DNA from 2 places in the Blautia segnis genome. Region 1 is predicted to be linked to the other one. Evidence: riboswitches for the same ligand, from Rfam matches in the RefSeq annotation. Region 1 holds a riboswitch; the other holds the start of a gene.
What was found. Region 1 has a riboswitch for cyclic di-GMP ahead of H8S54_RS17145 (ABC transporter substrate-binding protein). Riboswitches for the same ligand answer to the same signal wherever they lie in the genome.
Positions count from the first base shown of each region.

Region 2: linked by a shared signal. The riboswitch ahead of H8S54_RS18380 (hypothetical protein) and the one ahead of H8S54_RS17145 (ABC transporter substrate-binding protein) in region 1 are both predicted to bind cyclic di-GMP.

Region 1 is NZ_JACOOT010000039.1:171,079-179,084, forward strand. It holds gene H8S54_RS17135 (transporter substrate-binding domain-containing protein) at 1-1,611, opposite strand, end outside; gene H8S54_RS17140 (ATP-binding protein) at 1,741-3,885, opposite strand; gene H8S54_RS17145 (ABC transporter substrate-binding protein) at 4,032-5,876, opposite strand; cyclic di-GMP riboswitch class I at 5,976-6,051, opposite strand; gene H8S54_RS17150 (helix-turn-helix domain-containing protein) at 6,193-6,510, opposite strand; gene H8S54_RS17155 (glucosaminidase domain-containing protein) at 6,792-8,006, opposite strand, start outside.
Region 2 is NZ_JACOOT010000039.1:59,733-67,738, forward strand. It holds gene H8S54_RS16630 (ATP-binding protein) at 1-850, opposite strand, end outside; gene H8S54_RS16635 (response regulator) at 884-1,144, opposite strand; gene H8S54_RS18380 (hypothetical protein) at 1,120-1,362, opposite strand; cyclic di-GMP riboswitch class I at 1,754-1,829, opposite strand; gene H8S54_RS19205 (DUF6783 domain-containing protein) at 1,876-1,956, opposite strand; gene H8S54_RS19210 (DUF6783 domain-containing protein) at 1,927-2,031, shown strand; gene H8S54_RS16645 (threonine/serine exporter family protein) at 2,247-3,578, opposite strand; gene H8S54_RS16650 (DUF4866 domain-containing protein) at 3,606-4,412, opposite strand; gene H8S54_RS16655 (DUF2284 domain-containing protein) at 4,579-5,052, opposite strand; gene H8S54_RS16660 (LysR family transcriptional regulator) at 5,109-6,002, opposite strand; gene H8S54_RS16665 (adenylosuccinate synthase) at 6,179-7,480, shown strand; gene pyrB (aspartate carbamoyltransferase) at 7,477-8,006, shown strand, end outside.

The DNA.
Region 1 (8,006 bases):
ACTGAGACGCACCATTATCACAGCCATAGTAGTCAGCAGCCATCCAAAAATAAGAAGAACCCAAACAGTAACAACAGGATGCAGACGTATCCAGTCAACAAATGTCAGCTCTGTTGCTTTGTATGTGGTATACTGTGCTGCAAGATCTTCAACAAGATTTTGGGGCATGGCATACATTGCTTTCGTCAGAATACCAGCCAGCGCATGGTTCTCAGTTGATGAAATTACCATGCGGTAGGTGAATGTAGGCTGTTCCAGCAGAGTATATGTCATGGTGCCCGTAGTGTCACTGTTCACAAACGCCTGTGCCATGTAATAGTAGACGAAGGCGGCATCTGCTTTACCCTCACGGACAGCTTCCATCATTTCCTGTCGGGTACTGCACATCAGTTTTTCTGCACCGGGTGCCATTGCATCTTCAATTGAATTTGATGCTGTCTGGTCAACAGTAGTAACAACATTAATTTTTCCATCAAAGTCACGCCGTGTCACCCTTGCCAGCTGCATCGTAATGAAAGGTGCAGTAATCCCCCATTTTTTCGTCTCAGCATAGTTATCTGTTTCCAGGCGCGCATCGATGCTCATATCTGTGGTTTCCTTATTTTTCTGATAAGCAATATACTCATCTCTGGTGGCAGGTGTAAGAAACTCATAGGAAATCCCGGCATAGTCTGCAATTTTCCGGAAGTAATCCGGGATAATACCCTTCATCTCACCATTTTCATTATAAGAATATGGATAACGGGTCGGATCACACAGAACATGCAGCGGGTTGTCCTTGGAATACTGTGAAATAATACTTTTTTCTTTCTCCGTATATTCCAGATTCTTAGTTTCTATGCTTTCATAATTTTTATTGTAAAGCGTCGTTTTCCAGTCACCCTCAACCGCATTCATCTGATCGATCGCATAATTGATCTCATTCAGCAATTCTGTATTGCCCTTTTTAACAATGACATAGAAATCGCTGCTGCCAAATTTATCCACGATTCGCTCATTGTTTGTTTTTCTCAGAGAACTGGTAACAATCGCATCAACTTTTTCGCTCTGAAGGGCTTCCTCCATCTCTGCGGTCGTATCAAAATAAGATGGAACATATGTAAATCCTTTGTTGTCTGCAAAATCCGCAAACTCTTCATTCCGGGTGTTTCCGTTCAAAAGCGCCACACGCATACCGTTGTAAGTGCTGTAATCGCCGTCCACAATCGTGCTGTTGTCACTGCGGACGGTCAGCATCCCATAATTGGTTCCGATCGGACGTGAAAAATCAAACTTTTCTTCTCTGTCCGGTGTTTTGCGGGCAGATGTTACCATGTCGATCTCGCCATCTTCAAGCATCTGCTGCATATCATCCCAGCTCTTATCATATCCGATATATTCGTAATCTACATCCCAATAACGGGCCATCAACCGAAGAAAATCATAGCCATACCCACTGCGGTTGCCTTCTTCATCCATCACATGATAACCATCCATGGCAAAGAAACCGACTTTGACAGTTTCATGCTGCGAACTATCCTCGGCCGCATATGCAGTCAGGGGAGAAAATATCATACACACGCATACAAAAACCAGTAACACTGCCACATATTTCTTTGCTCTCGAAATCATATTAAATCTCCTGTCTGTCTGTCTGTCTGTCTGTCTGTCTGTCTGTCAAATATATTTCTCTATACATCTCTTTGTCAACCTTCTGATTTAATAAAATTACACTACTGTATCAAAACCATTTGTCACTGTTCAATGCCCTGCGGTTCGGTGCCCCCCCCCGCCGGATTTTATGCTTCTGATCGTCTTCTCCAGTACCGTCATCTCAACCGGTTTTGAAACATGTGCATTCATACCGGCTGACAGAGAATGCTGGATATCCTCTGAAAATGCATTGGCGGTCATGGCAATGATCGGAATCTTCTTTGCCAGTTCATGGGAGCTTCTGCGGATTGCCTTTGTTGCCTCATAACCATTCATAACAGGCATCTGCACATCCATCAGGATCATGTCATAATCCCCCGGAGCAGACTGTTCAAATGCTTTCAAAATCTCTTCGCCATTTTCACAGATAGTACATTCCGCACCTTCAATCTTTAACAGTTCTGTCAGGATCTCTGCGTTCAGCTCATTATCCTCTGCACACAGGAATCTCATTCCCTGAAGGATATTTCCATCCTGCTCATCTGTTTCTTCTTGTGCTGCCAGAGCGGCCGTTCTATCCTCTGCAATTTTCAGATCCATGAGAATCTCAAAACAGCTTCCCTGTCCCAGTTCACTTTCCACATCAATGGTACCTCCCATTGCCTCAACCAGGTTCTTAGTAATCGCCATTCCAAGTCCGGTTCCCTGTATTTTGTTTGTAAGGGAACTTTCCGCACGGGTAAACGCATCAAAAATTGTATCCATGAAATCTGCCGACATTCCCATACCATTGTCACTGACTAAAAAGCGGTACTTTGCATAGACAGATGACTTTGTCTCACATTCTTCTACCAGAAGCTGAATTTTTCCACCCTCTTGCGTATATTTTATGGCATTAGACAGCAGATTACTGAAAATCTGCATCAAATGAACCTGATCACCATTCACCCACTCATGGTGAATATTTTCTTTTATGATTGTAAAAGTCTGCTGCTTTTCATATATTTGAGAATGAAATATAGTGTCAAGTTCCTGCATAAATTCCAAAATTGAAAAATCAGAGTACTTAAAAACCGTTTTTCCTGCCTCAATCTTGCTCATATCCAAAACATCATTGATAATTCCTAACAGATGCTGTGATGAAATATCTATTTTATCTGCATACTCTATAACTTTTGCTTTATTACCTGCATCATGTCTGATCAAAGATGTAATACCAATGATTGCATTCATAGGTGTGCGAATATCATGTGACATATTAGACAGGAAATCCGTTTTCGCCTTATTTGCATTTTCAGCTGTCTGTAAAGCCTCTGTTGCAACGTTCTTTGCCTTTTTCAGTTTTTGATTGACTACTTCCATTTCCTTCATTGTTTGTAAATGAAGTTCATTATTTCTTTTTTCATATTCTGCTTTTTGATCTGCAAGACTAAGTCTGGAAATACTGTAGAATAATCCGGCAAAAAGTAAAAGTATAGAACCTGCCATGAGTATTGTTGTAAACAGCACCGTTTTCTGGTAATCCATCAGCACATTGTCAACAACTCCCTTTGCCACAATGCATACCAAAATGGTGTTGTTGCTTTCTATCGGGCAATACCCCAGATAATAGGGGTTCTGTTTTCCCAAAAGTGCAACTCCGGATTCTCTGTTATCAAACTTCTTTTTGAACAAATCAGCTTCCTCTTCTGTAATAGCCTGTTCCCCTTTTAAATGTTTTAACAAAGAATAATTACGCAGGTATTTATCACCACTCTGGTTCGTATACGTAATATTTCCGTCATGATCCAACATGAACAAATATGCATTCCCATCATAACCTTTCAGTTTTAACATGGAATCCAGTTTCGAATGATCATACACAGTTCCAATTGCCGTATAAGTTTCCCCATTGATCGTATATTCCTGACATGGGATCGCAACCAGATAACCGTCTTTTTTCTTCTGATCATAATCAAGACGCACCAGTTTTCCAATATTGTATCCATTCTTTAAGTCCAGCAGAAGTTTACTTGGCATATCAATCCGCATTTTTGTTCCACCTGCTGATATTGCCTGACCATTCTCCTGAATGAATATAAGGGTACTTTCCGATTCTTTTTCCCATGCCTCAAAGAAACTTTTGTTCACATCCGTTTCAAGAGACAGCTCCCTCTCATGAAGTAAAAATTCCTCAACCAACTGCAGCTGGCTGTAGTATCCACTCACCTGAAGATCATAGGTCTGCTGTATCTGTTCAACAACAGCTCCCATACTGCTTTTTCCGTTTTCGCTGATATACTTCTTAGACTTACTTATCAGATACTTGATACAACCTAAGCTTAAAAGAATAATAAGTAGTATAAGCAACAGCCTTGTTATTTTTTTTCTTTTATTTACCGTTTGTTCTATCTCCACTTTTACTGTTCAACCTCTATATAGTCTTCCGGTGCTGACGGCTGCTGTCCTTTTGACATTGCTTCGATCCATGCACTTGATAATGTTGTCTCTTTAAGCTGCTCAATCTCACATTTCGAATTTATTTTTTTCAATACAGACATTGTGGTGTCTGTAAGAAGAATCGAGTATTCCTTTTCTTTGTCTATTTTCTTATCGTTAACTGTTAAGTCCTTTAACGAAAATCCACTTTCCTCTTGATTGACGATCATTTTCATACCGGATGCAATTGGTAATTCGTATTTATTGGTTACGTAAAAATTCTCATCCGCATCGGCGAGATAATTTTCCACGAGTTCACAAACCTGTTTACCATTGATTTTTGCAACATATAATGCTGTATCTGAACTCTTCGCTGTCATCATGCCAACCCGGCTGCTGGTGCATTCTCCTTTGTACATAGAGGAAGTGAAATAATAATATGGTGCCAGAGCCAGCTGTGCATCATTTTCTTCTCTGATCGTAGTTAAAATGGAAGATGCTGCATCACGGCCATTTCTATCGTTCAGTGAAATAGAATATTCATTTTCAAAATTCACCGTTGCTTTTTCTTCTGGATCTTTACGATTCATTGCACTACAAAAAGTATCATAAGCCTGTGTTTCATCCATTTCCCCTGACAGTAATCCGTGAACAGCCTCAAGACTTGCATCAAATGATTTTTGAGCGGAATACCGGATATAAACAGCATTATTATTAATTTCCTCTTCCAGTCCAGGCACATCCTGCATCATGGTTGGAACATCTGTATTCAATGAAATAACACCGCTTCCATCCGCAATCAGCTTTTGCCCCTCTTCTGAAATCATACAATCCAGCACATCCAGTGCAGTATCCAGTTTCTCCCGGTCTTTTTCCAGGTTTTTGTTAAATGCAATGTTTAAGGACGGAGTCATGTACACATAGGATTCATCCGATGTCTGTGAAAAGTAAGGAATACGGATCAGATCTGCATCCATCTGTTTCTGCAGCTGCTGCATAACCGTCGGATGTCCATGAAACATTGCTGATTTTCCCTCGACAAACATCTGGGTTCCTGTATTGATGTCAATATTGATATCTTCTTTACCAAAGTGCGAGTCCTTAAGAAACTGACTGGTTTCTGAAAAAATACGTTTCCATAATGTATCATCAAACTTTACTTCATCCGCTGCAGTCTCTGCACCGTTTCGCCATTCCATACCATCCAGGCTTGTAAACTCACCGATTGCCGCTGCCTGGATGATTTCATTATTAGACCAGTCTTCACCAAGATCCATGGAATACGGTTTTATGCCATTATCATAAAACTGCTGACAGGCCTGTACATATTCCTCATAATTTTCTGGAATCTTTATGCCATACTGATCAAACAGTGTTTTGTTGGCAATGATCGTCTGCGGAATACCACAGATTGGCAGCCACTGGATTTCATCCTCCGCATTCTTATAATATTGCACCGCATAAGAATAGTACTTGGAAACAACATCATAAGAAGCAAAATCCATAAGATAAGGCTGTAAGTCCTGTGCATCTGTTCCAGAGAATCGACGTACTGTTATGATATCCGGCAATTCATCATGTTCTTTAAAATAACTGTATAAATCGGTATCATTGTTCCCAATAATAAATTCAATATCCTGATCAGGAAACTGTTCATGGATATAGGGTGCAATATTTTTCATCAAACGATTTTCCCACAGATAAACGGTAAGATGATCATCATTTTTAGATACTTCTTTCTTTGACTGTCCACATCCAGACAAGACAGCAGATGCTACAAGTACACCTGACACCACTGCAATCAGACAACGTTTTGCCTTTTTCATACTTTTATTTTCCTCATTCTTTCCTGATAAAATCATTATTGTTACGCCTATGAAATAACACCGTAAAAAAGCACCGTCAGACAGACAGTGCACCTCATTTTATGCAACTGGCTGCCATTTTACAGGCCCTGTAGCTTTGCGTCCCAGACTTTCATCTGGTTTGCCGATTTCCTTATTATAGATATAGCTTTTAAACTTATGCAAAAAAACTGATTTTATTATACTTTAACGTTCTACTATGCACAAGAAAAAAATTACCGTTTTAACGTTCAAAAACAAAAAAAGAACAGCCGATACATATACTCGAACTGTTCTCCTACTTCCGAAGTCCACGCAGCATTGACATCACTGTTTCCTGCTCATTTGTACTCAGATCGTTCCATATCCCTAGAACTTCTTTCTGTTTTTCTGTCAGATTCTCTGAATTACCTTCCTGAAAAAACTGCGATAATGTCACGCCCAAAGCTGTACATATTTTTTCAAGTGTGATCAGCGACGGCAGGTTTTCCTGCGCCATGATTCTTCCCAGTGACGACTGGGAAATTCCCGACAGCTGCGATAATCTGTATTTACTGATATCACGCTTTTCACATAAAGATGTTATTTTATCCGCAATATACTTCTCTATCTGCAAGTAACTATACCTCATTTCCGCTATTACATGTTCTTATTGTACCTGTAATAATAGAAAAATATTAGTAATCAACTTTGCAAGTATTCATTCCCATTATAGGAAGTATACCGGTAAAAAAAATATAAAGATACTTTCGTTTCCGCAAAAGTCATTTTCGCTTATATCGTTTTTATAATAGCACAGACAGTTATGTTTGTCACATAAAAGTTTGAAACCTCAAACAAAAAAATAAGCCTGCCGTCATCCGCAGATTTCTCTACAGACAACAGCAGGTCCATTCCCTATTTCTTCAACATTTCATTCACCCGTTTCTGCACTGCCCCATAATCATATCCCGCAGCCTGCAGTTTCTTCTTCCTGTTCGCGCCGTTCCCCCACTTTCCGGCAATAACTTCCTTTGCCACAGCTTCCACACTCTTTTTCCCACTGCCTTTCACCAGCTCATTCACCTTCGCCTGCACTACCCCATAATCATATCCTGCAGCCTGCAGTCTCTTCTTTCTGTCCTCACCGTTCCCCCACTTTCCGGCAAGCACTTCCTTCGCCACAGCTTCCACACTCTTCTTTCCTGTACCGGTATTCCCGCCGGTTTCATTCGCAGCCTTCTCATACCGCGGAGCCGCATACCCGCGGATATATCCCCATCCCAAAGGGAGCACCCTTTTGTCAACCTTTTCACCCCGGTTACCTTCAATAGCAGTTACCATTCCGCCGGAAACCTTCTCCACAAAACCGATATGATCACTGTACCCATCATTCGGCTGTGCTGCCTTATCCCAGTTATAGACAATCACATACCCCGGCTCCGGCGTGATGGTACCATCCTCAATCCAGATCCCCAGCTTTTTAAAAATCTTCACATGCTCCTCAACGCCGCACTCCCTGCCGATCAGCTCACTGCATCCCGCCTTGATCCCTGCGGCAGACACACAGGTATCACACCATTCATCTGAATACTGCACTGCATATCCTCTGGGAAGCGGCTTCACACTGTTATACAGGTCAATAATCTCCTTAAACTTTCCATTGGCCTCACTGAACCCCAGCCAGCCCCTCATCACATCCAGAACACTCTCAGCAGTCTTTGCCATAGTCTCACATCCTCCTTCATCAAATCTTGTCAGTTCATACTGACGGATCACCTTCATGCAGTTCTCTACATAGGAAAAAGAAGTGGCATACCCGTCAGCACGGATGGTTTCCAGATATTCCTGCGGATCCCGGATCCCCTGCAGGTTCCGGTACCGTTCCAGCTGGATAAACTCAAAATAGCCCTTCACGCCCTCTTCCATGGAATCAAACACCTGGAAATTATCACGGATGGAAGTCAGCGTCCCTTCCCTGTATTCTTCCTGTGTACGCATATTTACAGACCTGCCAGTCCATCTGGTGCCGCATTTCAGTCCGAAATAATTATGGTACTGACTGGCCAGCCTGCTCTCACCCCATCCGGATTCCAGCACTGCCTGTGCGATCACAGACGAGTACACCAGAAT
Region 2 (8,006 bases), 110 kb from region 1:
TTTCTTCCTTGTTGAGTGCATAATTTATGACCGCTTTTCCTTCATAACGGGCATACAGCTTGCTGCTGTAGTCCGTTTCTGTGTTGTTGATTTCTTCCAGGGCAGAATTTAATTCCTTTAACAGATCTGGTCTGGATTTTGATACACCAAAATAACAGTCACTTGCCCCGATATTGGCAATGGCAATAAAATCGCTGTTGACAGACAGTGCCGGAATCACAAGAGCCTCCAGTTCATCTGCATCCAGTTTTTCTATCATTTCATCATAGCCTTTACAGGCAACAACCTCTGCCTGGATCTGATTGCTGTCCAGCCATTTTTCCAGAAGTTCTTTCTGATAGCTTCCATCTGCAACACCGATACGGCAGCCATTTATCTGCTTTAGATCACCATCCGTAAGGTCCGCATGGTCCTCCCTGGTATAGATCCAGTATCGTTCCGTTAGCTCCTCATAAGAAGAAAAATTGATAGCTTCTGCTCTTTCCTGTGTATAACTGACATTTCCAAGTATATCTATTTCTCCAGCTTCCAGCATATCCAGGCACTCTTTAAAGGAAGCATAGACATATTCATACTTCCAGCCGGTTATATAAGAAATTTTCTGAAGATACTCATAGCCTGCTCCCTGCTTGTGTTCCCCGGAACCGCCTTCCTGAAAATTGGAATATGGAAAATACCCGACTCTCACGGTTTTATTTTCTTCTTCCATTGCCTGAGTTGTTTCCCCGTCACTTTTTATCTCCGACGCATAAACAGAAGCTGATACAAAAAGCAGCATAATAATTGCAAAAATGCTCAAACATAATCTTTTATTCTTATTTTTTCCTATCTTTTTATTTATTCTTTTCATCTTTATTATCCTGCTGTTGTTCTTCCCAGTCTGTCAGTTTTTCTGTTTATTCAATACAGAAAGAATGGCCACTCTCAGTTTCTCAATATCAATGGGTTTCGCTATATGTTCATTCATGCCCGCATCAAATGCTCTTTTTTTGTCTTCCTCAAAAGCATTTGCTGTCATGGCAATGATCGGGATCTCTGCCTTCTTTTTATCATTTAAATGCCGGATACACTGGGTTGCCTGATAGCCATCCATGTTTGGCATCTGGATATCCATAAGTATCAGATCATAAGTTCCCGATGACATTTTGCGACAGCTTCTGCTTTTCTTGCCTTTCTTAAAAGTACGAGTATATTTGTAAGTGGAACACTCTTGAAGTCTTGATCGTTATCATATATCAGTGCCTGAAGCATTTCATCATAATCATTGCAGTCCTGTATCTTAAATTTCAGTGTCTGATTCCCCAGACAGTCTTTGGCATAAGAGATATATTCTGCCAGCATACCCGTAAGTTTTTCTTTCACCCAGGATTTTTCTCCGCCTGTAAGACTCCGATTATACTCAAGCGTAAAGTACTTCTTATACAGATCTGCCTTAAAAAAAGGACTCTTTATTTATTGCAAAATATATGCCCGATTTGCCAATAGTAGTAACCGAAGATATTCCCTATTCAGACCAGATGGATTCCTCCAGAGATACAAAAGCATCCATCTCATGACTTCGCAGTTTATCTGGGAAGTCTTTTAGTCATGTCTAAATTTAAAAGCACCTACTTTTCATCTTAAGAATTCTGCGTTGCAGGATTCTTACCGCTTTTTAATCAGGATTGCGAACTTGTTTCGCAATTACCTATCATGTACTATTAATAATTCATGTTATAATAAAAGCACTGCCAAACAGACAGTGCACCTCACTTTATGCAACTGGCTACCATTTTACAGGTCCTGTAGCTTTGCGTCCCAAATTTTCATCTGGTTTGCCGATTTCCTTATTATAGCTTTTAAAATTATACAAAAAACTGATTTTATTATACCCCCTTACTCCGCTTTGCACAAGGAAAACATCCGGGCTACGTAGGCCGAATTCGGGTGAAATATACCGCAAAGTGGGGCGTGCAGATTGCAGGAATGATTTTTCAAACCCTTAGAACTTCTTTCTGTTTTTCTGTCAGATTCTCCGAATTACCTTCCTGAAAAAACTGTGATAATCTGTATTTACTGATATCACGTTTTTCACATAAAGATGTTATTTTATCCGCAATATACTTCTCTATCATATTCATAAGCGTCCCTAAGCGGTTTTCGCCTTTTTTTCGCCGTTTTCTTCAGCATAGGAAATCATACTTAACATATCAGCCACCTCCTTTTGCCGGACCGGTTTAGCAGCTTGCACCTGTTTGCAATTCAAGTCAGGTACAATACCGAAACGCCTTATCTGTCAAAATCCTTGCAAAGATCAGTCCCAGCGGAAGTGCTGCAATGATCAGAAGCGCAGCTGCAAACCAGGATGCGGAAAGGGATAAGGACATGATTCCAAGGTTATAAAATCCACGGTATAAATAAAGCCCCGGTACCATGATCACAATAGAAGGCACTGTCACGGAAATCCTTGGATAGCCCACCTTATTTTTCAGAAGGGAGGCCAGAAGCCCAGCTGTCAGAGCTCCGATAAATGCGGCCACTGCCGGAGGTAAGGTGGCGAGATCCACAAGCTCCAGCCGCAGGGTATTTGCAATTGCACCAAGTACTGCCGTAGAACAGGCAAGCCTTACCGGACTGTTAAACATGATGGAGAAACCGAACACGCCGAAAAAGCTTGCAATAAGCCGTGTGAGAATCCACATTGCAGCAGACATATGGATCTTTATAAAATCCACCGGCTGTAAGTGAAGAAGCATGGCCATGATCCAGGCAGACATAGTGGCTACCAGGACAATAATCAGTGCATAAGTAAGCCTTTCCATACCAGAACGCATATCCAGCTTTGCCAGGTCGATTCCGCTGGTAATAAAGGGGAAGCCAGGGATGATAAAAAGCATGGCACAGATATATCCTGCTTCATGCTGAATGGAAATCCCAAACAGGATTTCCCCTAATTTTAATAATCCTGCATATACAAAGCATGCCAGGGAGACAGATGTAACAATACCCAGAAACAAAGTAAAATGATGCTTGGTCAGCTTGCAGCGAAGGAAATTTCCAAGTCCTGCTCCAATAAAAGCACAAAACATCTCTACTGGTCCTCCGCCTAAAAGAAAGGTAAATCCACAGCATGCAATGGCGGCAGCCAGTCCCAGGGCTGCCGGGGAATAAAGGCCATGGATCCTTTCAATCTCATCCAGATAGCTGTGAAGCTCTTCCCCGGACATGTTTTTTCCCTCTGTTTCAAAGTTACGGATAAAATGCTCCAGCCGGTTCAGCTTTGACGTATTCACCCCTGTATTGGTAAGGCATAAAGACTGGGTAAAGCCGTTTTCCCCGTCAAAACAGGTGTACTCAATGGACATCAGTCCGATATCTGCGGTACAGGTAATTCCCATTGCTTCGGCCAGGGCATTCATGGAGCTTCGGACCCTCCAGGCTCCAGTCCCACAGGATAAAAACATGATCCCCACACGTCCGATAATGGAAGCCTTTTCGGTGATGCTTGCATTTATAACGGGGGTATTTTGGCCATTTGCATCGGTGTATTCATGCCACTCCACGTCCATATGATTTTTTCTGACCATCTCTGGCTGCATAAGCCCACTTCCTTCCGAAAAGTCCCTTTATAATTTCAGGCTGTCATTTCCTGCAAGTTCCATCATCCGCTCCCTGCAGGCAAGGACGATCCCGTCAATTTCCTCCATATGCTGGAGCATTTTCTTTTCAAATTCATGGATGGGAAGCAAAACGCCAAGTTCATCAAAGGGTTTCTCTGGATTTTCTTTTTTTACGCCGGTCTCCTGTCCATAAAAAACCACTGCACGGGGTGCTGCCTGCTGGATCTCCTGGAAAGTCTTCCATACAACCGCATAGGCCTGCGCCTCTGTAAGCCCCAGCTTGCAGGTATCCGGAAGTGCATAGAGGATTAAAATCCCACGCTGGCGCTCTTCTTTTTCCTCTTTAATTTCCAGCCCATCCGTGTAAGAGCGTACAATGTCATATCCATCTGCCAGGTAAAGTCTGGATCTTGGTACACATTCATGCCGGTCAAAGGTTTCCTTAAATTTTCCATAGTCATGGGCGGAAACCATCTTTCCAGCATCTTTAAGAAGCTCTCCTTCCACATTGGTAAGAAGGACCGGATTCTCTCCTGCCTTTCCGTGGAATTTTCTTGGGATCAGATAGGCTTCGCGGAGCAGATCAAACATACTTTTTCCGCACAATTCCAGAAGAAGGGCACTTACATCCCCGTTCTGGTAAGCGTGAAAGAGTACCTGCAAAAAGTGGTCCGGATCCTCATCCACCAGCATATGTTCATCATCCAGATACTGGTAAAACACTTCACGAAGTCTTCTTGATGCCTCCGGGGAAGCCAGGATTTTGGAAAAAATATCTTCTACAGCATGTTCTCTTGGTAAAACTGTTTTCATACTAAAACGCCTCTTTTTCTGTTTGGATCATGATGAGAGCTGTACTTATCTCTTTTCAGGAGGGATTATAGCATTGTTATAGTCATACCGCAATAGAATGAAAATTTTCTCTTTCATATCATATTTTTATGTCTGCCATATCATTGACCGTTGTATGTGTTTTCCATTACAAGTTTCCATGAAATAAAATTTGTGAAAAATACCGTATCTTATCATCGGTCCCCCAGCAGATCATTCCCACCGCATCTGCCATTTCCTGGGCATCAACACAGTAGGCGGACATGCAGGAATGGTGCCTGTAAGGACCAGCGGACATGATCAGCAGGTCTGTATTTCCAGATTCCATTATTTTAGAGGCCAGCTGTTCGGTGAGTTTATTGTGCGCAAGCTTCGCCATTTTGTAGTCCATATCCTTGTTTTGTATCGTCTGGAGAATAAGCGCTTTTTCATAGGCGAATACCCTTTGTTTCATAGATTCTACTGTTCCGCATTCAGGTGGACAGGCGGGATTCACGTTGTAACATCCACACTGATTTTCTTCACAAAACTTTCGATATTCCGGTTTGAACACAAGTTTTTGTGTATCCATGATTGCCGCATTTGAAAACCCAAGTTTTTTTGCTTCTTTGATGTAATCCATAGGATACCTCCTCCAAGTTTTTTACAACTCACTAAAATTTTCTCCATACGCTGGTTTTAAACCCGCCCAGCTACAATTGTGTTTTTTAATTCCCTTGCCGCAGCGCCCATAGGATGCTGGCTGTCATACACCAGACAGATCTGACGCTCCGGGATTTCGTCTTTTAGTGGGATCTGTACGATTTCTTTTTTCAGAAGGGATGGGGCTGCCATTGGCTGGGGCAAAAAGGCAAGGCCAAGTTCACATTTTACCAGCGGCAGGATCTGGTCCGCAGTGGCGGCTTCCGTATCCGGGGAAAGATCCAGGCCATGGGATAAAAATACACTGTTGTAAAATTTATAGGTCATAGTTTCCCGTCCAAGAGAAATCAGCGGATAGTTCTTTACCTCCCGAAGAGAAAGCTCCTGGCTTCCAAGGGCGGTAAACGTGGTACCGCCAACCAGGATCTCCTGGAAGGGCATGAGCATGATCTGTTTCAACGGGGAATCCACCTCTGCCGGAGTGGAAACTACTGCAAAATCGATCTTTCCACTTTTTACGGATTCAATGGCTTCCGGGGTAGAATGGTTATAAAGCTTCAGCCGGATTCCCGGATAAGTCATATGGAAGTTTTTTAATTTGTCTAACAGAAAAATATTCAGGGCAGTTTCACTGGCGCCAATGGCTACACTTCCGTGGGAAAGCCCGGAGCTGTCCGCCAGCTCCTCTTCTGCAACCTGGAACTGCTCCATTGCACCAAGCACATGGGTATAAAGCCGTTCTCCTTCCGGGGTAAGCTGTACCCCACGGTTAGTACGGATAAATAAAGTGGTATTCAGCTGCTGTTCCAGACAGTTCATGGCCCGGGTGATGTTAGGCTGGCTGTTGTTTAAAGCCTGGGCTGCCTTGGTAAAGTTGTGGTATTTTGCCACATAATAAAAAATTTTGTAATATTCGAAATTTACGTCCATAATATTTTTCCTTTTCTTTTGACATATCATATGTTTATTCCAACTATATCAATTATAGTTTTTACTTATTCCTGCGTCAAGCGTATTATGTACCCGAATAAAAAAGAACACTGTGACAGGGCCAAAAGCTGTTCATTGTAATATGGCAGCCCGGACAGTTTTCAAAGGAGGAACAAATGCTTACAGCAGTAACCGGTATTAACTGGGGCGATGAAGGAAAAGGACGTGTGATCGATCTTTTAGCGGAGCAGGCAGATGTGGTCGTCCGCTACCAGGGCGGCAACAACGCAGGTCACACAGTGGTCACCGACCAGGGTAAATTTGTCTTAAATCTTCTCCCATCTGGTATCTTACATCCAGGTGTGGTATGTGTCCTCGGGGACGGAATGGTAGTCGATCTGGAACATCTTTCCCGGGAAATCCATGAAATAGAGAAAAAAGGAATCCGGGTTACACCGGATCATCTGAAGCTTTCAAAGCGTGCCACGATCTCCATGCCATGGCACAAGGTACAGGATGAGTTAGAAGAAAACCGGCTGGCAAAAACCGACAGCGCCTTTGGCTCTACCCGCCGTGGAATCGCCTATGCCTACAGTGACAAGTACCGTAAGAAAACCCTTCGTCTTGGGGATCTGCTGCATTTAAAAGAGGATTCCGTAAAAGCCAGATTAAAAACCATGCTGGAGGCAAAGAACCTGGAGCTTGCAGGCTGCTACCATCAGGAGCCCATGTCCTACCCTGCACTTCTTACCTGGTGTGAGGAACAGGCTGAACTCTTTGGTCCCTATATTGCAGACACGGGTGAGTTTCTGGAACAGGCACTGTCAGAGGACAAAAAGGTAGTGCTGGAAGCCCAGCTTGGCGCCATGAGGGATATTGATTATGGTATTTTCCCCTATACCTCAAGTTCCTCTACCATTTCTGCCTATGGCCCTATCGGTGCCGGAATTCCGGGAAAATCCCTGGATCATGTGGTGGGCGTTTTAAAAGCATATTCTACCTGTGTTGGTGCCGGTCCCTTTGTAGCAGAAAAAGCAATGTCCGATGCCTGGGAAGAAGAGCTTCGAAAAGCGGGCGGCGAATATGGTGCTGCCACAGGCCGTCCCCGCAGGGTTGGGCCCTTTGATGCCGTAGCCAGCCGTTATGGATTAAAATGCCAGAATGCAGATATAATTGCACTGACCAAAATGGATGTGTTAAGTTCCATGAAAGAGATTCCTGTGATTACAGGCTACAAACAGGATGGAGTTATAGTAATGGACTTTGATCCTATGGAGGAACTGGAAAGTTATACGCCGGTAATAGAAATGCTCCCGGGCTGGGATTGCGATATTTCCAGCTGCCGGACTTATGATGAGCTTCCGGAGAAGGCCAAATCCTACATCCGTATTCTGGAACAGCTTTTGAACCATGAGATCCAGTTTATTTCCGTCGGAGCCAGACGGGATCAGTTTTTAACAAAAGGAGCCTGGTTATGAGACATTTGATCGATCCACTTGATTTTACCCTTGAAGAAACTACAAAAGTTCTGGATTTGGCAGACCGCATTGCAGAAAATCCGGAAGTGTACAGCCATGTGGCAGATGGGAAAAAGATTGCCACTCTTTTTTATGAGCCAAGTACCAGAACCCGTCTTTCCTTTGAATCTGCCATGCTAAGCCTTGGCGGAAAAGCCCTTGGCTTTGCCGGGGCTGAACAGTCCAGTGCCACAAAAGGAGAAACGGTAGCGGATACTGCCCGGGTGGTAAGCTGCTATGCAGATATCATTGCAATGCGCCATCCCAAGGAAGGTGCACCCCTTCGCGCATCCATGTACGCCACAGTACCTGTTATCAATGCCGGTGATGGAGGACATAACCATCCTACCCAGACACTGATTGATCTTATGACCATCCGCCAGAGAAAAGGGCATCTGGATCATTTAACAGTAGGCTTTTGCGGTGACCTGAAATTTGGACGAACCGTGCATTCCCTGGTAAACAGCCTGGTACGTCATCCTGGAAA